DNA from 3 places in the Neobacillus sp. C211 genome. Region 2 is predicted to be linked to each of the others. Evidence: predicted binding sites of a transcription regulator. Region 2 holds the regulator's gene; each other region holds the start of a gene.

Region 1 (3,285 bases), on a different contig from region 2:
CTGCAAACAAAATCATGATAACACCATGTGTTGTAAAAATTTCATTGTAATGCTGCGCATCTAAAAATTTCATCTCTGGACGAGAGGTTTGAGCCTTCATTAAAAGACCATCTACGCCTCCCCGGAAAAACATCAGCACACCAGAAAGGATGTACATAATCCCAATCCGTTTATGATCAACCGTTGTCAACCATTCTCTCCACAGCCATTTCCATTTCTTTAAATAGGTAACCCCTGCTACTATTCCTATCATTGTTAATAGAATAGCAATCTGAGAACCTAGTATTAATGGGTTGCCGACGATAAAAAAGTCATGCCAATTAATGCCCATTGTGCTCACCTCCATCTGATTTTTCGCCCATGTCCATAGAATGACCATTTGTTTCTTTCTCTTTAAAAATCTTTCCTTTTACGCCATGTACTTCGTACAATTCAGGATTTGTATAAGTTTTAGAATTCATATCAGCATGGTTTACCCAGGCTAGATGAGTTCCAAGAAATGTTTCACGACCCAAGTGTGTAGGCTTAAGAAGTTGATAGTATTTCTTTTCTGTTAACTTTGGTGCAGTATCTTTGACTTCCTTTACCCATTTTTCAAAGGCCTGCGGGGATTTCGCTTCAACTGTAAATTCCATATCAGCATATCCCTTGCCGTTAAAGTTTGTATTTCTACCTAGAAATTCTCCAGGCTTGTCTGCTGTGAGATACAACTCTGTCTCCATCTTGTTCATGGTATACTTTTGACCACCTAAAGCAGGAACCCAGAAGGATTGCATTGTACCAGCAGAGGTTAACTTAAACTGTACCGGAGTGCCAGCTGGAATATTCACATAGTTCACTGTCTCTATCCCTTGTTCCGGATAGCTAAAAATCCACTTCCAATCAGCTGATGTTACATTAATGGTAATAGGTTTTTTATTTTCATACCCGGCAGGTACTTTCTCTAATTTATAGATTGTTTTAACAGTAGGAATCGTTAAAGCAATGACAATCAGAATAGGAATGACAGTCCAAATAATCTCTAATTTTGTACTGCCGTGTTCTTCAGGCGGTTCGTAATCTGCATTTTCAGGTTTCGCACGATATTTCCAAATGATATATCCAAATAAACCAAATACAACGACGACCACTAGCAGCATAAAAATAAGTGACCAGTTAATCAAATCAAGAATATCACGTGCTGCAGGTCCTTTTGGATCAAACACGACCATATTCGAACAGCCGCTTAAAAGTAGAATCGGTAATAAAGCTAACAGTGGAATTATGTAGCTTTTTTTAGACATGAATATTTCTCCCTTCCATAATGTACACTTTTAAGATTATAATCGTGAAATCATTCACAAACAAGAAAAACTATTTCCTTTCTATTTTTTACTGAAACAAACATGGTTATATTAATTATTATTTAATATTAATTAGTCTTTATGTTTTTTCCTAAGACTTATATTAACAACTTTGCCGTGATGTTAATATAGCTTTTTGAATTAAATTGTGACAAATTTGTTAAGGATTTAATATCCATTATAAGGGGGAATAAGGTAAGTTGATTTTATACAAAAATTTAATTTGTCTTTTGTTGTCACAAACCTTTTAATTGTCTATTTTAGCTAAAAAGTGGGATAATACGAAGGAATACATAGTTAGAGGAGAGTACAAAATGAAGGTAAAAGTTAATCGGAATGCAGCAAAAGCATTGAAGAAAATGATGGAACAAGAAGAGGCACTAGGGAAATTGTTTCGAGTATATGTGACAAGTATCCACGGGGACCACGCCCATTATGATTTAAAGCTTGATACACCAACAGAAAACGATGTAGTGGTTACAAGTGATAAAGAAATTGACTTTATTCTTGATAAAAATGATCCGACCTTAAATAATATCTGGATTCAATATTTCCAATTACCAAAAGAAGAATGGCTAATTACCAACCCAACAATGGGCATACATCATCACCATTAATAAAACAAGAAAAAACGCTTGTGAGTTCACTGCGTTTTTTTTTTGAATATATTCTTTTCTTTCTATTAAAAATTATTCCAACACACTTTTTCGAGGATAGGATATATGAAGTAGTCCATTATAAATTTGTGTTTGCATTAAATGAGCATAAGTTGGTTCTGGAAGTTCAATGACGCGTTCAAAATCACCATAGATTCGCTCTCTTTTCATTCCCATTTCAAATGGTAGAACCGGCTTTATTTTGCCATTAATTTTTAAATGTGTATTTGTGATTAAGTTAATTGAAAGATCTTCTCGATTTACTCCAGGTATTTCAAAAATAATAAAGTAATAATTTTCATTTAGATATATATCAAATTTTGGATTACATACCGCTTCTCTAAAAAATTCATCAGGATGTTTTTGCTTAAGTACGCTAGACCAAAAATTGCTCTCTCTATACTCATTTGTAATCTCTAGCCATTTTCTCATTTTTTCTATATCCATCTTACTACTCCTTTAAAGTTGATTGGCGATAGGCATAGAAGGGTTAGCTATTTGATCTTGATCACTAACATCTGGATCTACATTGCCTGAGTTCATAAGGGAAGATGCCGGTGAAAAATCACCCAAAGAAAAATTTGCACCGACAAATTTACTATTAGCAGTATGGCTGTTATGCACAGTTGGACCTATATCAACATTTCCGTTTTGCGTAGCTCCATTAATCTTAAAATTTAAAATATTTATTTGAAATGGCATATCATATAACCCCTATAATGTTAGATTGGTAGTACAGGTTGAATGGGCTTATTTACATTGGCAACATCAGTAGTTCCAATTGAAGTTTGATCATTGACGTCAGGATCATTTAATAGGTTTTCCATCATTGCCTCAGTCGGTGAAGTGTCTCCATATGAAGCATTAATTCCTTGTGATTTAGTATTGGAAGTGGGACTATTATGAGCTGCTTCCCCTATAGTGATGGAACCATTACCCGAAATACTATTGATTTTTAAATAATATAAATTGATTACAACCGATGGCATCTTTAAACACCTTTCTATCCTTTGGCTTATGGGTACTATATGCAAAAGAGTGCCTATCTGTTACTTTATGATACTCATGTATTATGAATGGATGTAAATTCGCAGGGTTCTTCTTTGTTTAACGTAAATATATTAGTTATACTTAATTGTTTGATTAGTTTTTAGTAATGGTGTTAATCTTATAATGGAAAAAGTTAGAAGGGAGCACGTTAATACATATGGATAATTTTAAAAATGATGTTGAAATCAAATTAGTAGCACTGGATATGGATGGCACACTTTTAAATAATAAAGGCC
Region 2 (3,285 bases):
CCAAAATTTGAAAGACTACCTCAACTAGATTGAGATAGTCCTCCCTTAAAAGCTAAATTTTACTCGACCTAAACATGCACTGGTTGTTTTGCTTCTGCTAATGCTGATAGGCGCTGCTTAATTTCCTCAACATTGATAAATCTTTGGGCTACCCCTGTTTCCATTGCAGTATACGCAACCGCGGTTGCTACCTGTGCTGCGACCCGAGGGTCAAATGGATCTGGAATGACATAATCGGCATGGAGCTCATCCTCTGAAATTAATCCAGCAATTGCATAGACCGCAGCAAGCTTCATTTCCTCGTTGATTTCCTTGGCACGGACATCTAAGGCACCGCGGAAAATGCCTGGGAAAGCAAGCACATTATTAACCTGGTTCGGAAAATCAGAACGTCCTGTACCCACTACAAGAGCCCCTGCTTCTTTGGCCGCATCGGGCATAATTTCCGGTACCGGGTTGGCCATGGCAAAGATAATCGGGTCACGGTGCATAGCGCTAACCATTTCCTTTGTAACGGCCCCGGCTGCTGATACCCCCACAAACACATCGGCGTCAATAAGCGCATCCCCTAACGTTCCTTGTTTTTGCTCGCGATTTGTCATTTGCGCCATTTTATCTTTGAATCGATTCATTCCGACTGGACGGCCTTCATAAATAATTCCTTTTGTATCACATAAAATAACATCCTTCACGCCCATATGCAGCAGGAGCTTAACAATCGCTACTCCAGCTGAACCTGCTCCGTTTACCGCAACACGAATATCTTCAATTTTTTTATCCGCTAATTTTAACGCGTTGATTAGACCAGCGGCTGTTACAATCGCGGTTCCATGCTGGTCATCATGAAAAACAGGAATCTCGCAGGCTTTGCGGAGGCGGTCTTCAATTTCAAAGCATTGCGGCGCAGCAATATCCTCCAAGTTCACTCCGCCAAATGTTGGTTCTAGCAGCTTGACGGTTTCTACGATCTGGTCTGTGTCAGTGGTGGCCAAGCAGATGGGAAAGGCGTCAACATCTGCGAACGATTTGAATAACACGGCCTTTCCTTCCATCACAGGCATCGCAGCTTTTGGTCCAATGTTTCCAAGCCCCAGAACCGCTGTCCCATTGGATACAACTGCGACAAGATTGCCCTTCGAGGTATAATCATAGACTTTATTTTCGTCTGCATAAATGTCCAAACATGGCTCTGCCACACCTGGTGAATAGGCTAGGCTTAAATCTTTTGCATTATGTACTGCCACCTTAGAATATATCCCAACCTTGCCTTGGTGTTCCTTGTGCATTTTTAACGCTTCATCTCGTAAAATTGACATTGAATTTCCCCCACTTCCCGGTTAGTAACCGCTTGCATTTCATCTACCTATATCTTAGTGCATAAGAAAGTATTTTTATAGATTATGTAATTAAAAAAAGCAGGGATTTAATCATACAAAAGGCCTTCCACAAATTTTGTGGAAAGCCTTTTTAACTAATTATTCTTCATCTATTTCCACCGTTGGATAATGCTTTAAAAAGTAGACTAGCGATTGAAGCTCCACTGCCAAGTCAATATGATGGACCCTTATTAATGGTGGAACATTTAACCTTGCTGGAGTGAAATTTAAGATTCCTTTTACATTCGCTTTGACCAGTCGATCGGTTATCATTTGTGCGGCAGGAGCCGGAACCGTTAATATCGCCACTGAAATATTAGTTTCTGATAAAACCTTCTCTAAATCATCCATAGGATGAACGGGTACCTCGCGAATCATGGTTCCCATTTTGTCGGGATCCACATCGAAGGCGCATTCTATTTTTGTGTTATTATTTTTTAAAAAGTTATAGTTTAAAAAGGCAGTGCCAAGATTTCCGACTCCTATTAAGGCAACCTTAGTTAATTCATCCTGATCTAAGGTTTTACGAAAGAAGGATATTAAGTAATTAACATTATACCCATAGCCCTTTTTCCCTAACGCACCGAAATAGGAAAAGTCGCGGCGAATCGTTGCTGAGTCTACCTTTACTGCTTCACTCAATTCCGCTGAAGAGACCCTTTGCTTGCCGGAGCTTTGCAGGTTTTTTAGAAATCGGTAATAGAGGGGCAGCCGTTTTGCTGTCGCCTGTGGTATTTTCGTTGTTTCATTACTCATAATCTCCCACACCCCATGAATGGTTTAGTTAAAAATTTATTTAACTCTTTCATCTCTTTTAAAATCACCGTTTTTACCGCCCGTTTTTTCGACAAGATACGTCGGTCCAATTACCATACCTTTATCAACGGCTTTACACATATCATAAACTGTTAAGGCACACGCGGAAGCCGCTGTTAACGCTTCCATTTCTACGCCTGTGCTCCCCTTCGTTTTAACGGCTGCAGCAATATATAATTGATAATTCTCATCCTTATCCTGTTCCCAAGAGAAAGAAATATTAACACCTGTTAATGGAATCGGATGGCACATTGGAATCAAATCCCATGTCTTCTTTGCTGCCATGACAGCTGCTACCTGGGCCACTGCTAAGACATCGCCCTTCTTCATCTCATTATTAGTTATTTTATCATAAATTTCTTTACTAACGGTAATGCTGGAATGAGCAAGCGCCGTACGTGCCGTTTCCGGCTTATCACTGACGTCGACCATTTTTGCTCTGCCTTCTTCATTAAAATGCGTAAATTCTGCCATATAAAAAATCCTCCCATCAAATCATACACTATTTTACCTTATATGTGTGTGAAACTTTGAACTAAATATTACATTTTTTGACGATTTAGGACCCTTACACCGCTAATATGGCGAGCAGTTTATTGCCGACATACCGGGAATAAGGTACACTAATCCTATGTAATAGAGGTGAATGAGAATGATTTTGCTACAGGTTAATCAATTACAAAAATATTATGGTGCTGACCTTATTTTATCGAATATTAAGCTCGAATTACAAACTCGGGACCGTGTTGCTCTTGTTGGACGCAATGGGGCGGGAAAATCGACATTATTGAAGATTATTGCCGGACACTTGTCGCATGATGGCGGAGAAATTATCAAGCCGAAAGAAGTGACAATTGGCTATTTAGCTCAAAATACCGGGTTAGAATCATCATTATCCATATGGGATGAAATGCTGACGGTTTTTGAACCGCTGCGATTAATGGAAAAACAACTCCGCACCCTTGAAGAACAAATGGCTGATCCTCTTGTTTTTGAAGACGGTGGAAAGTACGAAAGAATCCTAAAAGAGTACGATCATCTTCAGGTGAAATTTAAAGAACAGGGAGGGTATCAATATGAGGCAGAGATGCGC
Region 3 (3,285 bases), on a different contig from region 2:
GAAATTAATCTAATCTAATACATTAAAAACCGCAGCAAATCTATGCTGCGGTTTTATTTTATTTATTTAATTGAGAGCTGTAACATGTCTTCCATGTCTTCTTTAGCTGTTCCAATCAATTTTAGATTAAAGGTGTCCTGAAGGACCTGTAATACCCCTTCAGAGATAAATTCAGGCGGCTTCGGGCCAATGCGGATATCCTGGATCCCTAAGCTAAATAAACCAAGCAAAATAGCAACTGCTTTTTGTTCAAACCAAGATAACACGATGCTGACCGGCAGTTCATTCACTTCACATCCAAATGCATCTGCAAGTGCTAAAGCAATCTTAACAGTTGATCCAGAGTTATTGCATTGACCTAAATCTATATACCGTGGAATATTGGTTCCCGGCACCACACCATAATCCACGTCATTAAAGCGGAATTTTCCACAAGAGGTTGTTAATATAACAGTCTCTGGCGGTAGTGAAGTGGCAAGTTCACGATAATAATTTCCGCCAGGTCCCGGTGCATCACAGCCTGCGATAACAAAGAATCGCTTGATTTTACCAGCTTTGACTGCATCAATTACTTCAGGTGCTAAGCCTAGAACCGTTTCATGATGGAACCCTGTTAACAATGTTTCTTCGGAATCAATTGCTGCTTCAGGAAGCTCTAAAGCTCGGTTAATTAATGGTGTAAAATCATCATTAATAATTTTCTCTACATTTTCAAGACCTGCTACTTCATATGTAAACATCCTGTCTGCATATGACCCTTTAATTGGCATTACACAGTTGGTCGTTGCTAGAATCGCTCCAGGGAAATTTTCAAAAAGTCGTCGCTGGTCGTACCAAGCTTTTCCGATATTCCCTTTTAGATGAGTATATTTCTTCAATGCTGGGTAGCCGTGCGCAGGTAGCATTTCAGAGTGCGTATAGATATTGATACCCTTTCCCTCTGTTTGCTTTAATAGTTCCTCTAAAGCAAATAAGTTGTGACCTGTAACAATAATACATTTTCCTTCAATTTTGTTTTGGCTGACCCGGATTGGCTCAGGGATGCCTAAACGCTTTGTATGAGCTTCATCTAGCATTTCCATTACGTGGACTGCTGATTGGCCAACTTTCATCGCCATGTCGATATGTTCTTGAACATTAAAATTTGAATTCGTTAAAGTCAAATAAAGGGCTTCATGGGTGGTGGCATCGACAAAAGGATCTGTATATCCTAATTGATTAGCATGGGTTCGATAGGCCGCAATTCCTTTTAATGCAAAAATAATCGTGTCTTGTAAGCTAGCAATGGTTTCATCTTTACCACACACACCGATGACATTACAGCCGCCAGATGGAGTTTGTGCACATTGATAACAGAACATTTTAGTTCCTCACTTTCGATTTTATTTCTGCTTTACTATACTAATCGACCAAAATATTTAATGTGATTTACATCACATTTAAAGCAACTGTAATAAATCGTTCATAAAATTATTGCCATTTGATGACGGCACCTACCCAGTTAACCCAGCATATAATAGTGAGTGAAATATTGGAAAGCGAGGGGAACTTAATGTCATCTAAGGTACCGAGTGATAAGAATGACCCTAAAAAGCCGAAAACAGAAGCTTTTGGTGAGTTAATTAAATCGATGAACGACTTTTTCAATGAAAAACCAATCAAAGGCTTCCTACAATCAATCGATGATTTTTTTAAAAATCCATTTCCATCTGGATCGATCTTTCATGTTGACACGATTGAAACAGGTGGGGAATACATCATCTCTGCAGAACTGCCAGGGATAAAAAGAGAGCAAATTCATTTAAACATTTCTGGAAATTATTTAACTATTTCTGTGGAAAATAACGAACTTGAAACCGAGGAAGACGAAATCAATCATTTATATCGACGTAAATACTTACGCCAAAAATCATCAAGAACGGTTTCACTGCCGCATACGATTAATGAAGAGAAAGTGAAAGCATCCTATCGTGATGGTTTATTAAAAATCCGCATTCCACAGGAAAAAGGGAAAATTATTGATATCGAAGACTAAATTCCATTTCCTTTCCATATGAAAAGACGGCTAGTAAAAAAGCCGTCTTTTTGCTGTTAAAACTTAGCTGTTGATTTCCACTCCAGGCGCGTGCGGATCGCGGGCGGTCCGGGGAGCCTCCTTTGGCGCTAAGCGCCTGGGGGGTCTCCCCTGCCCTGTCCTCCCGCAGGAGTCTTCGCGCCTTCCGCTCCAATCAACTGAGCTTTTTATTAAGCCTTAAATATTCCACCAAATCCCTTTACAAGTGATGATACTTGGTTAACAGCATTCATCATTTGACCTGCTGTATTCACCATTTTATTTATATCCACTGATCCATCTTGGGACTTGAAGGAATTCATAAACGATTGGACCCCTCCTTGCTGTTTTGGGGTTGCACTTTGCTTAGGATAAGGGTTCATCACTGGATAACCATTCATGGGCATATACTGTGGTTTTTGCACTATTTCTTCCTGTGGCTGTAAAGGGTTCTGGAATAGGAATTGCGAATCTTTTTGCGAAAATGGCTGGCTATTGTATGGCGTATTTTGAGAAACGTAGCCAGGTTGATAGTTTTGACCATATTGCTGGTACACTGGCGGGTAATAAGGAATTTGTTGATTGGGTTGTTGATAAGCGGTCCAATCATAGTTTTGGGGCTGAGCTTGGTAATGGAAGGGTTGATTACTATTAAAAAGCTGCTGATTCCTGATCTGACCAACTGGACCTTGCTGCATCATTTGCCCCGAATATTCATAATTGAGGTAATTAGCTGGCCTTTTTTTGCCAAACATGGGCAAACATCTCCTCCGCTTTTTTATCTACTACACATTATGAAGGAGAGAGAGGAAAGGTGATTCTTTTGAAAAACAATAATTATGTCAAAATGACGAGAATTTTGTCTGAAGTTTAAATATTTTAAAAACTAGGAATCCTTTATTTTCGTGATACGATAGAAAAAAGGATGAAGGAGGAGCTAATAGATATGGACATTCGCGAATTAAAAAGCAAATTTATTCAAAGTCGGGATTATACACCAGATGATGTTAATACATTAATGGATTTTGCTAAGAAAGCGTATATTCAAAACGATATTAACATTAAAGAATATCGTCTTCTTGTCCGTGAACTTGAAAAACAAGGCGCGGTAATACCTGAAACGGATAATGAAAACTCCCTCATCGAACATTCTTAATAATAATTAAAGAGATGCAGCTGCATCTCTTTTCTATTTTTTAACCTCTTTTAATATTTCCAAGAGGAAAAATTCA

Evidence for each region. The regulator Rex, encoded in region 2, represses fermentation and respiration genes when NADH is low (regulators of the CRP and FNR family bind a similar motif). The targets are predictions, from matches to a motif close to TTGTGAAATATTTCACAA.
Region 1: qoxA (cytochrome aa3 quinol oxidase subunit II) is a predicted target of Rex. The motif match lies at 1,326-1,343, and genes of this name have one in related genera.
Region 3: hcp (hydroxylamine reductase) is a predicted target of Rex. The motif match lies at 1,422-1,439, and genes of this name have one in related genera.

The regions. Positions count from the first base shown of each region.
Region 1 covers NZ_JBPXRO010000003.1:208,896-212,180, reverse strand. The annotation lists gene qoxB (cytochrome aa3 quinol oxidase subunit I) at 1-331, opposite strand, end outside; gene qoxA (cytochrome aa3 quinol oxidase subunit II) at 321-1,283, opposite strand; gene ACSU6B_RS04655 (iron-sulfur cluster assembly accessory protein) at 1,658-1,960, shown strand; gene ACSU6B_RS04650 (Hsp20/alpha crystallin family protein) at 2,033-2,446, opposite strand; gene ACSU6B_RS04645 (spore germination protein) at 2,459-2,701, opposite strand; gene ACSU6B_RS04640 (spore germination protein) at 2,722-2,988, opposite strand; gene ACSU6B_RS04635 (Cof-type HAD-IIB family hydrolase) at 3,207-3,285, shown strand, end outside.
Region 2 covers NZ_JBPXRO010000052.1:4,611-7,895, reverse strand. The annotation lists gene ACSU6B_RS27690 (NAD(P)-dependent malic enzyme) at 69-1,316, opposite strand; gene ACSU6B_RS27685 (redox-sensing transcriptional repressor Rex) at 1,476-2,132, opposite strand; gene moaC (cyclic pyranopterin monophosphate synthase MoaC) at 2,169-2,666, opposite strand; gene ACSU6B_RS27675 (ABC-F family ATP-binding cassette domain-containing protein) at 2,845-3,285, shown strand, end outside.
Region 3 covers NZ_JBPXRO010000013.1:65,498-68,782, forward strand. The annotation lists gene ACSU6B_RS13945 (Crp/Fnr family transcriptional regulator) at 1-18, shown strand, start outside; gene hcp (hydroxylamine reductase) at 63-1,361, opposite strand; gene ACSU6B_RS13955 (Hsp20/alpha crystallin family protein) at 1,553-2,035, shown strand; gene ACSU6B_RS13960 (YppG family protein) at 2,245-2,808, opposite strand; gene yppF (YppF family protein) at 3,000-3,209, shown strand; gene ACSU6B_RS13970 (DUF1798 family protein) at 3,243-3,285, opposite strand, start outside.